Regions from separate parts of the Blastococcus deserti genome, predicted to be linked through region 2. Evidence: riboswitches for the same ligand, from Rfam matches in the RefSeq annotation. Region 2 holds a riboswitch; the other holds the start of a gene.
What was found. A riboswitch is a leader RNA that binds a small molecule or an ion and turns the genes downstream of it on or off. The one in region 2 is predicted to bind cyclic di-AMP.
Positions count from the first base shown of each region.

Region 1 (7,139 bases), on a different contig from region 2:
GCTCGCGGAGGGCGCGGCGGCGATCGTGCTGGAGCGGGCGGACGCCGCCCAGGCCCGTGGGGCCCGCGTCCACGCCCGCCTCGCCGGCGCCGGCGCGACGGCGGACGGCTACGACCTCGTGGCCCCGCACCCCGAGGGTGAGGGTGCCGCGCGCGCCATCGGTGCCGCCCTCCGCGACGCCGGGCTCTCCGCGACCGATGTCGGCCACGTCAACGCGCACGCCACCTCCACCCCGGTCGGCGACACCGCCGAGGCGGGCGCCATCCGCTCCGCCCTGGGCGACCACGTGCTGGTGAGCGCGACGAAGAGCCAGACCGGGCACCTGCTGGGCGCGGCCGGCGCGCTGGAGTCGGTGTTCACCATCCTCGCGCTGCGCGACCAGGTCGTGCCGGCGACGGCCAACCTGGAGGACCCGGACGACGACGCGGCCGTCCAGGCGCTCGACATCGTCCGCCACGAGCCCCGGCGCGCCTCGCTCCACGCCGCCGTCAACGACTCGTTCGGCTTCGGCGGCCACAACATCGCGCTGGTCTTCACGACGGCCTGAGCCATCCCCGCGAGCGAGGAGACCCCTTGACCACACTCCAGGCCGCCCCGACTCCGACCGCCCGCGACCCGCGCGATCCCGAGGACCGCCTGGAGCGCTTCTTCGACCCGGGATCGATGCATCCGCTGGCTGCCCGCGACGCCTCCGGGGTGCTCGCCGCCCGCGGCGCCGTGAACCGGTCGGCCGCCGTCGCGTACTGCACCGACGCCACCGTCATGGGCGGGGCGATGGGGGTCGACGGCTGCCGGCACATCGTCGACGCGATCGACACCGCCGTCCGCGAGCGGGTGCCGGTGGTCGGGATCTGGCACTCCGGCGGTGCGCGCCTCGCCGAGGGGGTCACCGCGCTGCACGCGGTGGGCGAGGTCTTCGCGGCGATGGTGCGGGCGTCCGGGCGGGTCCCCCAGATCTCGGTGGTGCTCGGTCCGGCCGCCGGGGGCGCCGCCTACGGCCCGGCGCTCACCGACCTGGTCATCATGGGCCCGGCCGGCCGCGTCTTCGTCACCGGGCCCGACGTCGTCCGCTCGGTCACCGGCGAGGACGTCGACCAGGAGAAGCTCGGCGGGCCCGACACGCACGGCCGGCGCAGCGGCGTCGTCCACGTGGTCACCGACTCCGAGCAGAACGCCCTGGAGACCGGGCGCTCGGCGGTCGACCTCCTGGCCGCGCAGGGCACGTTCGCGCCGGCCCAGGACGAGCCCGACGTCGACCTGCGGGCCCTGCTGCCGGAGCAGACCAACCGGGCGTACGACGTGAAGCCGCTGATCGCCAACGTGCTCGACGGGCCGGGGCTCGAGCTGCATCCGCGGTTCGCGCCCAACGTCGTCACGACCCTGGGCCGGTTGGCCGGGCGGACGGTAGGGGTGATCGCCAACAACCCCCTGCGGCTGGGCGGGTGCCTCGACTCGGCGTCGGCCGAGAAGGCGGCGCGGTTCGTGCGGATGTGCGACGCCTTCGGGGTGCCGCTGGTCGTGCTCGTCGACGTGCCGGGCTACCTCCCGGGCGTCGGCCAGGAGTGGGACGGCGTCGTGCGACGGGGGGCCAAGCTCCTGCACGCCTTCGCCGAGGCCGTCGTCCCCCGCGTGACGCTGGTGACCCGCAAGTCCTACGGCGGCGCCTACATCGCGATGAACGCCCGCTCGCTGGGCGCGACGTCGGTGTTCGCCTGGCCCGGGGCGGAGGTGGCCGTCATGGGGGCGAAGGCCGCAGTGGGCATCCTGCACCGCAAGAAGCTGGCCGCCGTCCCGCCCGGCGAGCGGGAGGCGCTGCACGCGCGACTCGCCGAGGAGCACGAGCGGATCGCCGGTGGCGTGAACCGGGCACTGCAGATCGGCGTCGTCGACGAGGTCGTGGAGCCCTCGCAGACCAGGCGCCGGCTGGTCGAGGCCCTCGCGGCCGCCCCGCCCGGACGTGGGGCTCACGGCAACATCCCGCTGTGACCTGACGGAGGCCCGGCACCTGGCTCAGGTGCCGGGCCTCGCTGCTGATGCCGGCCCGCGCTCGGTGCCGGCCGTCCTCACCGCGTGGTCGCCGTCCTCGCGCTGCACCGTGCGGACGGCGCGCGCACGGTGAGTCTCGCGATCTCGGGCCGCCGCCGACCCGAGGTGGCCACCGATGAGAAGGTCGCCCGGACGCCGCTTCCCCGACGGCGCCCGGACGACCGGTCTCAGGCTACGACGACCTCCCGGGTGGCCTCGGAGTGTCGTAGCGGATCCGTGACCTGACGGCCCGCTGCAGGCCCCACTGCTCGCGCGCTCGCGGCGGGATCCTGCGGAGGGGCCCTAGACCACCTGGTGCAGCCAGGTCACCGGGCTGCCGTCGCCGGCGTGCCGGTAGACCTCGAGGTCGGAGTCCCACGCGGCACCGAGCAGCTCGTCGACGCCGTGGCGGAAGGCCTCGGCCGATCCCGCGGTGGCGGCCAGGTGCCGCAGCTGCTGCTCGCTGATCATGATGTCGCCGTTGGCACTGGTGGGCGCACGGAAGACACCGTGGCCGGGCACGTAGGACATGCGCTCGCCGTCGTTGCCGTGGCTGGCCTCTTCGGTGACCTCGAAACGCAGCATCGGCCACGCCCGGAGGGCGGCCACCAGCCGGGCGCCGGTACCGGGCGATCCGGTCCAGGCGACCTCGGCACGGTAGGAACCGTGCGCCGCGGGCTGCTCAGCCCACGACAGGGAGACCGGCGCGCCGACGACGCGTTCCAGCGCCCACTCGACGTGCTGGCAGAGCGCCTTCGGGCACGCGTGCACGAAGACGACACCCTGGGTAGACCGTCGCTGCACGGGGCACCTCCATCGACTCGATTGGTCTCGTCTTCCCCTACGGACCTATCGCTTCGGTGACGGGCTGTATTCGACAGTGACGGAGCAGGGCTCCCGAGAACAGTTTGCACGATGGAGGGCACATCGCGCCAGCCCGGCCGGGACAGTTGAGGCGGATGTGACGGATGGTCACGCGTGACGCCTCTTACCGCTGGTCAAACGCCCATATCACGACCATCGGCACGGCGTCCAGCCTGCCTGGCGCGTCTCCCGGTGGCACGCGAGAGCGGCATCACCGCAGGTGGGGCGACCACCAGGGCCGCGTGAGCGACCCGGCCGCCGCGATGACTCAGCGTAATGGTCGACGTCACATCGGCGGTGGGCGACGCGCGGCGCGACCAGGCCGGATCAGGACGAGAGCGCTGTCACACGGTCGCCGCCGGAGCTCTTGGACCGGTACATGGCGGCGTCGGCGCGGTGCATCAGGTCCTCGACGACGTCGCCCGGCTCCACCTCGGCGACGCCCACGCTCGCCGTCACGCCGTGAGAGGCGCCCACGCGGGCGACGGCGGCGCGGAGCCGCTCGGCGACGGCCTCGCCACGGAATCCGGCCGACACGTCGGCCAGGACGGCGAACTCGTCGCCGCCCAGCCTGGCCACCGTGTCGGTCTCGCGGACGGCCGCACCGAGCGCGGCACCCACGGCCGTGAGCAGGGCGTCACCCGCGGCGTGACCGTCCGCGTCGTTGACGGCCTTGAACCCGTCGAGGTCGACCAGGCACACGACGCTCGGGTGGCCCCAGGCCGCGTCGGCCACCGCGGCGGTCAACCGCTCGGTGAACGCCCGCCGGTTCGGGATGCCGGTCAGCGGATCGGTCGCGGCGAGGATCTCCTGCGCGCGGATCAGCTCCACCTGGCGGTCGTAGGCGGCCCACGAGTTGGCCGACGCCATCGCGCAGATCATCGTGAGCGACGCCAGGATCGCGAGGAAGAAGAGGCCCGAGGTGCTGACGCCCGGGAGCTCCACGAGCAGCAGGTAGCTGCCGGTCATGACGGTCCCCATGGCCACCACGCCGCACGGCGAGTAGGCGACCGCCATGTAGGTCAGCGTGAGGAACAGCAAGCCGTCGAGCGGGCTGGTCGAACCGCCGTCCAGGCGGGTGCCGACGATGACCAGCACCGCCGTCGCGACGTTCCAGGCGTAGAACAGGGTCGGCCCACGGGAGTCGCGCATCATTGCCGCCAGCGGCAGCAGCAGGAGCGCCGGGACGGCCACGATGGCCAGACCGGCCAGGGCGAGGATCACCGTGTGGTGGCGCCCGGGGGTGTGGGTCACGACGGTGTAGCCGACGACCGTCCAGGCGGCGACCTCGGTGAGCACCACCCCGTAGCGCACGTGGCGTACCCAGTACGCCGCCCGCGCGTCGTCCTCCGCCAGCGGCCGGTACAGCCCGGCGCGGAGCGCGGTCGCCGACCGGCGCACCCACCCCGGCCGCACGGCGGCGCCCGCGGGCGCGCGCGGGGCGCGGCGGTCGCCGGCCAGGGGTTCGGTCACGGTCGTGCGATCGGCCGGCGGGATGACCCGCTTGATCCCGACGCCACCCATCGTGGGGAGTTCTGTTGCCGCGGGCGTGGCGCGTGCCACGCCGGGAGCGATGCCTGCCGCCGGGCCCGCGGGGTAGGGCGGCTCCGTGGGACGACACCAGGGCATGGCCGACGCCGGGCGCGACGAGGTCGCCGGCAGGGTGCTGCGCGCGTGGGACGTGTTCATCGAGCGCGCGGAGACGGTGGACCTGACCCGCCCGTCGCGGCTGAGCGGCTGGCGGGCGCAGGAGATCTGCGTCCACCTGGGGTGCTGGGAGGACCACGCCGCGATGGCCGACCTGATCGCCTCGGCCCGGGCGGGCGGCGTCGGCACTCCCCCGGACGTCGACGCCGTCAACGCGCGGGTGACCGCGGCCCACCGGGACGCGCCGCGGGAGGAAGTCCTCGCGGCCCTGCGGCGCAACCGCGAGGCGACGGCGCGCTACCTCGCCGAGGAGCCGGAGGACCTCGACACCGCGCTCACGGTGTCCGTCGTCGGCCGGATCCCCCTGCTCAGCGTCGTCCTCGGGCAGGCCTACGAGCTCGCCGTCCACGCGCTGGACCTGGTGTCCTGCGGGGCCGCTCCCCCGCCGGCCGACGTGCTGCAGTCGGGCCTGGCGGCCCTCGCCGACGTCACCGGCGCGCTGGCCGCGTCGATGGACATCTCCGGCCGGGTGACCCTGGCGACGCCCGACGGCGGCTGGGCCCTCGCCTCCGACGGCGGCGGATGGACCGTGCAGCGGGTGGCTCCCGGGCGGCTCGACGGCCCGGCGGTGGAGGCTCCGGCCGAGCTGCTGCTGGACGCGGCCTCCGGCCGGGTCAACCCCGTCCTGGCGGTCGCGCTGCGCCGGCTGAAGGTCCACGACGTCGCCGGGCTGCTCCAGCTGGCGCCGATCGTGCAGGCCGCGCCGGGCATCCCCGGCGGGCCGATCCTGCAGCTGGCCGCACGGACCGTCGGCGGCGCCGGGGGCGTGCTCGGCCGGCTCTTCCGGAAGGGCTAGGAGGTCGGTGCACAGGTGCGGTGACGGCGCGGGGCGTCAGAGGGGCATCTGCACGGCCTCAGCGCCCCTGCCCGGGGCCGGGCAGGGGCGCTGGTGCCTGCTCGCGGGTTCAGCGGCCCCGGGCGAGCACTCGGGTCATCCGGCGGGGAGGAACGCCACGTGCGGATGGTCCATGTGGTTGGCCGTCGGCGATCCGCGGTCTTCCATGGCTCGCCACGAGCCCGTGGAGACGAGGTAGATCCGCTGCTGCCAGATCACGTACTCGACGCGGAACCGGGCCGCGTTGTCGATCACGTACTGGGTGAGGGCGTCCCCCTTGGCCCGGTCCTCGTAGACCATGAAGTCAGCGGCGCGGCCCTGGGTGGGACGGTGATCGGCGCGGGTGTACACCGTCGAGACGTCGAACCGCTCCGTGACCTCCTTCACGACGGGTCGGACGTGCGGGTCCCACATGCTGTAGGGGCTGGAGGTCGGGGTCGGCCTCTCCGAGGGGGCCGGCGCTTCGACGGCCGGGGCTGAGCCTGTCTGGTTGGCCTGGGCGGGCACGGACGTGAGGGCTACCCCGGCGCCCGCGAGAAGTGCCACCACGGCACGCCGACCGCGAGGAAGGGACCGGCGGGGAGTGGGCATGCGACCAGCCGTCATGACGACGTGTCTCCTGTTCTCCGTGGCCGCCTACCGGGTTAGCTGACGGGTTCGGGCGGGGAACTCGCCCGGCACGCCCCGGACGCGTCCGGGCGTGCTTCACCCCACTGCTGCAGTGGGTCCCCGGCCCGGGCGCCGGCCTTCTGCCCGCGCCCGGCTGGGCGGCGTCCGACGGGTGTCACCGCGGTTCGGTGACGGATGTAGGCCCGTGCGGACCGCGACGACGCTAGGTCCGTGGCCGGAACGGGACAAAGGGACGCAGTGGGCCGGAAAGACGCCGATCGCCGGCGAGCGGCCCCCGTACTCGCAGGGTGTCGGCCCCATGGCTCGCCGTGGTGCTCGTGGCGTCGCTGCACCGATGCGCAGAGTAGTTGGAGCCGTGTCGGCCGACGGCAGCGCGGCAGCACACAGCGAGACGGCCGGATGACGTTCAGCACGCGGCTCCGGCACGGCGCCCGTGCGGGTCGGAGGGCGGGACGGGGGCTCGTGTCACCGCACGGAGGCGGCCGCCCGCGGGCACCGTCCTCTTGATCTAGGCGACAGGCACCGGCCCGGAGCCGGCGATCCGGCGCCGGCGCCGCCATGCGAGGGCCACCAGCCCGACCGCCACGAGCGCGACCACGGCGACCGGGACGACGGTGACCGTGGTCGCCCAGGCCGCGAGGAGCCCCGCCGAGGCCCCGACGCCCACCTGCACGACGGTGCTGGGCACCAGCCCGATCGCGGTCGACAGCGCGTACGGGCCGAGCCGGACGGCGGTGAGGCCCGCGCCGTAGCTCAGCACCACGAACGGGACGACGGGCATGAGCCGTCCGACCAGCAGGGGCCAGAACCCCCGGTCGACCATCAGCCGGTCGACGCGCGCGAGCCGCCGGCCGGCCAGCCGGGTGACGGCCGGCCGGCCCAGCGCCCGGCTCAGCCCGAAGGCGGCCAGCCCGCCCAGCAGCCCGCCGGCGAGGGCCACGGCGAGCCCGGGGCCGAACCCGGCGACGACCCCGAGCAGGACCGACAGTGCCGAGCGCGGGACCGGCGCAAGGAGGACCAGCGCCAGGCCGAGGACCATGGCGGCCCAGGCCCACGGCCCCGCGCCGTCGACCCACGC
Region 1 is NZ_JBHUHP010000019.1:31,002-38,140, forward strand. Features, by position in the region: gene ACFSHS_RS17700 (beta-ketoacyl-[acyl-carrier-protein] synthase family protein) at 1-547, shown strand, start outside; gene ACFSHS_RS17705 (acyl-CoA carboxylase subunit beta) at 574-1,986, shown strand; gene ACFSHS_RS17710 (DUF3145 domain-containing protein) at 2,329-2,829, opposite strand; gene ACFSHS_RS17715 (GGDEF domain-containing protein) at 3,217-4,413, opposite strand; gene ACFSHS_RS17720 (maleylpyruvate isomerase family mycothiol-dependent enzyme) at 4,499-5,392, shown strand; gene ACFSHS_RS22590 (VldE C-terminal domain-containing protein) at 5,528-6,037, opposite strand; cyclic di-AMP (ydaO/yuaA leader) riboswitch at 6,070-6,165, opposite strand; gene ACFSHS_RS17730 (TVP38/TMEM64 family protein) at 6,570-7,139, opposite strand, start outside.
Region 1: linked by a shared signal. The riboswitch ahead of ACFSHS_RS22590 (VldE C-terminal domain-containing protein) and the one ahead of ACFSHS_RS07300 (VldE C-terminal domain-containing protein) in region 2 are both predicted to bind cyclic di-AMP.

Region 2 (7,139 bases):
GGAAGTGGGCACCATCGGCTGACGCCGCGATGCCCGCGCCGCGCTCCTGGTCACCGGCGGCGGGCCGCCCGGCTCACTCCGGCCGGTCGGCTCCGACGGGGGCCAGGAGCCCGGCGAGGACGGGCACGTCGACGTCGACGAGGCTCTTGCGCAGGGTCAGCCGGGCGGCCGGGGCGACGTCCTGGACGTTCGGGACGCCGAGAACGGCCGCACCGGCCGCCAGGCCGGCCGCGATCCCGGACTGGGAGTCCTCGATCACGACGCACTCCCCCGGCCCGACGTCCAGGGCGGCCATGGCCCGGCGGTAGGGCGCCGGGTCGGGCTTGCGGGCCGGGACCTCGTCGCCGCAGACGGTGACGTCGAACGGGTCCCCGCCCAGGTCGGCACGGATGGTCGCCAGCACGAACTCGGCCACCCGCCGGGGCGTCGTGGTGACCACCGCGGCCCGCAGCCCCGCCGCCCGGACCTCGGTCAGCAGCTCCCGCGCGCCCGGGCACCAGGAGATGCCGCCCGCCATGAGTTGCGCCGTCCGCTCCTCGACCCACCGGGCATCGGCCAGCAGCTGCTCCTCCGTCCGGACCACGCCGAGGTCGGCATGGAGGATGGCCATGGAGCGGCGCATGCTGGACCCCACGGTCGCCGCCCGGGCGCCGGGCGACATGCGGCCGCCGAGGGCGGCCGCGAGCTCGAACATGGCCTCGCCCCAGTACTGCTCGGTCTCGACCAGCGTGCCGTCCATGTCGAACAGGACGGCACGCAGGTCGCCCGGACCCGGTGCGGTGGCCGTGCCGATCGGGCTCATCCCCGGTAGTTCACGTGGGGGTGGTCGAAGTGGTTGGCCGTGGCGCTGCCGCGGTCCTCCATCCCCTTCCAGGAGCCGCCCGGCGAGGAGAGCATCCGCTGCTGCCAGATGATGTAGTCGACACCGAGCTCGTCCCAGTGGGCGATGTGGTACTCGACGATCGCATCACCGAGGGCACTGTCGGAGCCCACCATGTAGTCGAGGGCCAGGCCGGAGGGGTGTCCGCCCGGGTCGGCCGCGCTGGCCCGGGTGCCGCCGATGGTGATGCGGTCGGCGCCGGGCACGTTGCTCACGACCGCATTGGCCGCGGCCTGCACCTGCGGCTTCACGGGGCCGGCGCTGTTGCTGATCTTGGCGATGACGCTGGCGACCGTCGAGGCCGCGGCGGCGGTGACCTGCGAGGAGGCCTGCGCAGCGGCCTGCGCAGCGGCCTCGGCCGCCGCGCGCGCCTCGGCCTCGGCGCGGGCGGCTTCGGCCGCCGCGCGTGCCTCGGCCTCGGCGCGGGCGGCCGCTGCGGCCTGCTCGGCCTGGGCCTGGGAGGCGGCGGCCGCGGCCTGTTCCGCATCCCGCTCGGCACGGCTCGCCGCGAGCTGGTCCAGGAGGACCGGCTCCTCCATCGCCGGCTCGTCGATGCCGGAGCCGTCGATCCCGAGGGCGTCGGCGACGGCCACCGATGCCGACTGCTCCTGGGCCGACGTGGCGGAGGCAGCAGGCCCGCCGGTGACCAGGTTGGCGAGGGCGAGGGCGCACACGCTCGCGATGCCCGCGGCGTACGCCACGCGGGACCCTGGCGCCGTCATGCGGCGCCGACCGCCACCGCGGGACGCGTGGCGAGCCGATGACGGCGTCGCGGCGTCGTCCCGGGAGACGGTGTCGTGGGAGACGGTGTCGTGGGAGACGGTGTGGTCGAAGACGGTGTGGTCGGAGACGGTGTCGTCGAGACGAGGTGCGGTGTGCGAGTTCAGGGTCGCCACAGGGGGCGGCTCTCCGTTCTTCCTCAGCCGCCTACCGAGTTAGCTGACGGGTTCGGGCCGGAAGTTGCCCTACCTGCACGCACGCAGGATTCACCCCAGAGGATCCATGGGTCCCCGGTCGGCGCGACGCTCGGCCGCGCATCGTTCGGCGGTGCCCGGCCGAGGTCCTCGGTCGAGGAGCGGAGCCCGCCGGACAGGTAACGAAATTATCACGACGCGCCGACGCGAACGGGACGATTCCGTCACATTTCCCCGCCGGGGCCGCGCGTGGCGTCCGCCGTCACTCGTCCTCGGTGCGGTAGCCGAGATTCGGCGCCAGCCACTTCTCCGCCTCGTGGACCGTCCAGCCCTTGCGGCGCGCGTAGTCCTCGACCTGGTCGCGGCCGAGCCGCCCCAGCACGAAGTACCGCGACCGCGGGTGGGAGAAGTACAGCCCGCTCACCGCGGCGCCCGGCCACATGGCCATGCTCTCGGTCAGCTCGATGCCGGCGTTGGCCTCGACGTCCAGCAGGTCCCAGATCGTCCGCTTCTCGGTGTGCTCGGGGCAGGCCGGGTAGCCCGGTGCCGGGCGGATGCCCCGGTACTTCTCCGCGATGAGCGCGTCGTTGTCCAGGTGCTCGTCGGCGGCGTAGCCCCAGAACTCGGTGCGCACCCGCTGGTGCAGCCGCTCGGCGAACGCCTCCGCCAGCCGGTCGGCCAGCGCCTCCAGCAGGATCGCGCTGTAGTCGTCGTGGGCCTTCTTGAACGCGGCCACGCGCTCGGCCGAGCCCAGCCCCGCGGTCACCGCGAAGGCGCCCACGTAGTCGGTCAGCCCGGTCTCCTTCGGCGCCACGAAGTCGGCGAGCGACTTGCGCGGCGAGCCGTCGCGACCCTCGGTCTGCTGGCGCAGCTGGTGCAGGGTCGTGCGGACGGCGGTGCGCGACTCGTCGGTGTAGACCTCGATGTCCTCGCCGTCCACCCGGTTGGCCGGGAAGAGACCGAAGACGCCGTTGGCCCGCAGCCACTTCTCCTCGACGATGCGGTCGAGCATCGCCTGCGCGTCCTCGTACAGCCGGCGCGCCGCCTCGCCCGTCGCCGGGTTGTGCAGCAGGTCGGGAAACCGGCCACGCATCTCCCACGCGGAGAAGAACGGCTGCCAGTCGATGTACTCGCGCAGCTCCTCCAGCGGATAGTCCCGGAGCGTCTTCACGAACTGCGTGGCGTGGCCGTCGCGGTGGTCGCAGCCCGGCCCGTCGCACAGGTCCCTGGCCTGCTGGAGCAGCATCCGCGGGCGAGGAGGGCGGTAGCCGCTCCAGTCGAACTCCGGCGCGGCGGCGCGGGCTGCGGTCAGCGGCAGCATCGTGCGGGTGTCCTGACGGGCGGCGTGCCGCTCGCGCAGCGCCACGTAGTCGGCCTCGGTCTCCGCGAGCAGCCGCGGGCGCTGCTCGTCCGACAGGAGCGAGGCCACCACCGGAACCGACCGCGAGGCGTCCTTCACCCAGATGACCGGGCCGTGGTACCTCTTCGCCACCTTGACCGCCGTGTGCGCCCGCGACGTGGTCGCGCCGCCGATGAGGAGCGGGATGTCGAAGCCCTGCCGCTCCATCTCCGAGGCCACGGTGACCATCTCGTCGAGCGACGGGGTGATGAGGCCCGACAGCCCGATGATGTCGGCGCCCTCCTCCTTGGCGGCGTCGAGGATCCGCTGGCCGGGCACCATGACGCCGAGGTCGACCACGTCGTAGTTGTTGCACTGCAGGACGACGCCGACGATGTTCTTGCCGATGTCGTGGACGTCGCCCTTGACCGTGGCCATGACGACCTTGCCGTTGCTCCGGTCGGCGTCGCCGGGCTGCTTCTCGGCCTCGATGTAGGGAATCAGGTAGGCGACGGCCTTCTTCATGACCCGGGCGGACTTCACCACCTGCGGGAGGAACATCTTCCCGGCGCCGAACAGGTCGCCGACGACGTTCATGCCGTCCATCAGGGGCCCTTCGATCACCTCGATGGGCCGGCCGCCGCGGGCGCTGATCTCCTGGCGGAGCTCCTCGGTGTCCTCCTCGACGAACGCGTCGATGCCCTTGACCAGCGCGTGGGTGATCCGCTCCCCGACCGGCAGCGACCGCCACTCCTCCGAGGCGATCTCCTTCACCGAGCCGTCGCCGGCGAAGTCCCCGGCGATCTCCAGGAGGCGCTCGGTGCTGTCGGGACGGCGGTTGAGGATCACGTCCTCGATGCGCTCGCGCAGCAGCGGGTGCACCTCGTCGTAGACCTCGAGCGCCCCGGCGTTGACGATGCCCATGTCCATGCCGGCCGCGATCGCGTGGTACAGGAACACCGCGTGGATGGCCTCGCGCACGGGGTTGTTGCCGCGGAACGAGAAGGACACGTTGGAGACGCCGCCGGAGACGAGGGCGCCTGGCAGGTTCTGCTTGATCCAGCGGGTGGCCTCGATGAAGTCGACGCCGTAGTTCGCGTGCTCCTCGATGCCCGTGGCCACGGCGAAGATGTTCGGGTCGAAGATGATGTCCTCGGCCGGGAAGCCGACCTGCTCGGTGAGGATGTCGTAGGCGCGCCGGCAGATCTGCGTCCGCCGCTCGAGCGTGTCGGCCTGGCCCTGCTCGTCGAACGCCATGACGACGACGGCGGCGCCGTACTTGCGGCACAGGCGGGCCTCGCGGACGAACTTCTCCTCGCCCTCCTTCAGGGAGATGGAGTTGACGATGGACTTGCCCTGCACGCACTTGAGCCCGGCCTCGATGACCTCCCACTTCGAGGAGTCGATCATCACGGGGACGCGGCAGATGTCCGGTTCGGCGGCGATCAGCTTGGTGAAGCGGTCCATCGCCTCGACGCCGTCGATCATCCCCTCGTCCATGTTGACGTCGATGACCTGCGCGCCGGCCTCGACCTGCTGGCGGGCGACGGCGAGGGCGGCGGGGTAGTCGCCGGCCTTGATGAGGTTGCGGAAGCGGGCGGACCCGGTGATGTTGGTGCGCTCGCCGACGTTGACGAAGAGGGTGTCCGCGGTGACGGTGAGCGGCTCCAGCCCCGACAGCCGGAGCGCGGGCGCGGCCTGGGCCGGCGTGCGGGGCGCCTCGTCCTCGACCGCGGCGGCGATCGCCGCGATGTGGGCGGGCGTCGTGCCGCAGCAGCCGCCGACGAGATTGACGAAGCCGCTGCCGGCGAACTCCCCGAGCACGGCGGCGGTCTCCTCCGGCGACTCGTCGTACTCGCCGAAGGCGTTGGGCAGGCCGGCGTTGGGATAGCAGGAGACGAAGGTGTCGGCGACGCGGGAGAGCTCGGCGATGTAGGGCCGCATCTCCTTCGCCCCGAGCGCGCAGTTGAGGCCGACGAGCAGCGGGTGGACGTGCCGCACGGAGTGCCAGAAGGCCTCGGTCACCTGACCCGACAGCGTGCGGCCGGAGGCGTCGGTGATGGTCCCGGAGATCATCACCGGCCAGCGCCGCCCCCGCTGCTCGAACAGGGTTTCCAGCGCGAAGATGGCGGCCTTGGCGTTCAGCGTGTCGAAGATGGTCTCGACGAGCAGCACGTCCACGCCGCCGTCCACGAGCCCGTCGGCCTGCTCCAGGTAGGCCTCGACGAGCTCGTCGAAGGTGACGTTGCGAGCCCCGGGGTCGTTGACGTCGGGTGAGATGGACGCCGTCCGGCTGGTCGGGCCGATCGCCCCGACGACGTAGCGGGGCTTGCCCGGGGTTCGCTCGGTCATGGCGTCGCACGCCTCGCGGGCCAGCCGGGCCGAGGCGACGTTCAGCTCGTAGGCGAGGTCCTGCATGCCGTAGTCGGCCAGCGAGATCCGCGTCGCGTTGAAGGTGTTGGTCTCGATCAGGTCGGCGCCGGCGTCGAGGTACTCGCGGTGGATGCCGGCGATGATCTCGGGCGCGGTGACGCTGAGCAGGTCGTTGTTCCCCTGCACGTCGGTCGGCCAGTCGGCGAACCGCTCGCCGCGGTAGCCGGCCTCGTCGGGCCGCTTCCGCTGGATCGCGGTGCCCATCGCACCGTCGAGCACCAGGATGCGCTGCGCGAGCAGCGCGGTGAGCTCGGCCGTGACATCGGGACGGAGGGACGGGCCGTGGGCGGACACCGAACAAGACTAGACGCGCCCGACGGCGGATCGGTTCCCTCGTCGCGGGTGCCGGCCCACACGGAAGGGGTGTGAGAGCGCGGCACCCGCGGCGGATCGACGTAGGCTCGCAAAGGTGATCGATCCTCAGTCCACCGCAGACGACCTGCCCCAGCTGACCGACCCCGTCGTGGTCGTGGCCTTCGAGGGCTGGAACGACGCCGGGGACGCCGCGACCGGAGCGGTCGAGCACCTCGAGCTCATCTGGGACGCCAAACCGCTGGCCGCGCTGGACCCGGAGGACTACTACGACTTCCAGGTGAACCGCCCGACCGTGTCGCTGATCGGCGGCGTCAGCCGCCGCATCGAGTGGCCCACGACCCGGATCTCGGTGGCCCGTCCGCCCGGCAGCGAGCGCGACGTCATCCTCATCCGCGGCATCGAGCCCAACATGCGCTGGCGGGGCTTCTGCGAGGAGCTCATCGAGATCCTGCGCGAGCTGGACGCCTCGATCGTCGTCGCCCTCGGGGCGCTGCTGGCCGACACCCCGCACACCCGGCCCACCCCGGTGACCGGCTCGGCCTACGACGCCGAGTCGGCCCGGCTCTACGGGTTGGAGACCTCCCGCTACGAGGGGCCCACCGGCATCCTCGGCGTCTTCCAGGACGCCTGCGTCCAGGCCGGGCTGCCGGCGATCAGCTTCTGGGCCGCCGTGCCGCACTACGTGTCGCAGCCCCCGTCGCCGCGGGCGACCGTCGCGCTGCTGCAGCGGGTCGAGGAGGTCCTCGAGCTGACCGTTCCGCTCGGCGCCCTGCCGCAGCAGGCCGAGGACTGGGTGAAGACCGTCGACGAGATGGCCAACGAGGACGACGAGGTCGTCGAGTACGTCCGCTCGCTGGAGGAACGCGCCACCGAAGTGGACCTGTCGCAGGCCAACGGCGACACGATCGCCAAGGAGTTCGAGCGCTACCTGCGGCGCCGGGGTGCCTCCGGGGGCTGAGCGATCGCACTGCGGTCCTCCGGACCGCACCACGGCCAGGTGCCGTCCCGACCGCCGCTGAGCCGCTGCGTCGCCCGATCGCGGACAGCCTCCGGGGCCCCCCTCCTCGCGCCAGAACCGATCACCGCAACAGGGCAACCATCCTGGCGGCTGCGTCGGCGTCGAAGAGCCGGTCGTGCATCGACAGTGCGAAGCGGTCGGTCATGCCCGAGACGTAGTCGACGACCTGGGTGACGGCGTCGGCCTCCGTGTCGCGGTAGGACGCCGGGATCAGCTCGGGATGGGCCAGGTGGTGGTCGA
Region 2 is NZ_JBHUHP010000008.1:156-7,294, forward strand. Features, by position in the region: gene ACFSHS_RS07295 (HAD family hydrolase) at 74-802, opposite strand; gene ACFSHS_RS07300 (VldE C-terminal domain-containing protein) at 799-1,776, opposite strand; cyclic di-AMP (ydaO/yuaA leader) riboswitch at 1,790-1,922, opposite strand; gene metH (methionine synthase) at 2,057-5,860, opposite strand; gene ACFSHS_RS07310 (PAC2 family protein) at 5,976-6,839, shown strand; gene ACFSHS_RS07315 (HD domain-containing protein) at 6,961-7,139, opposite strand, start outside.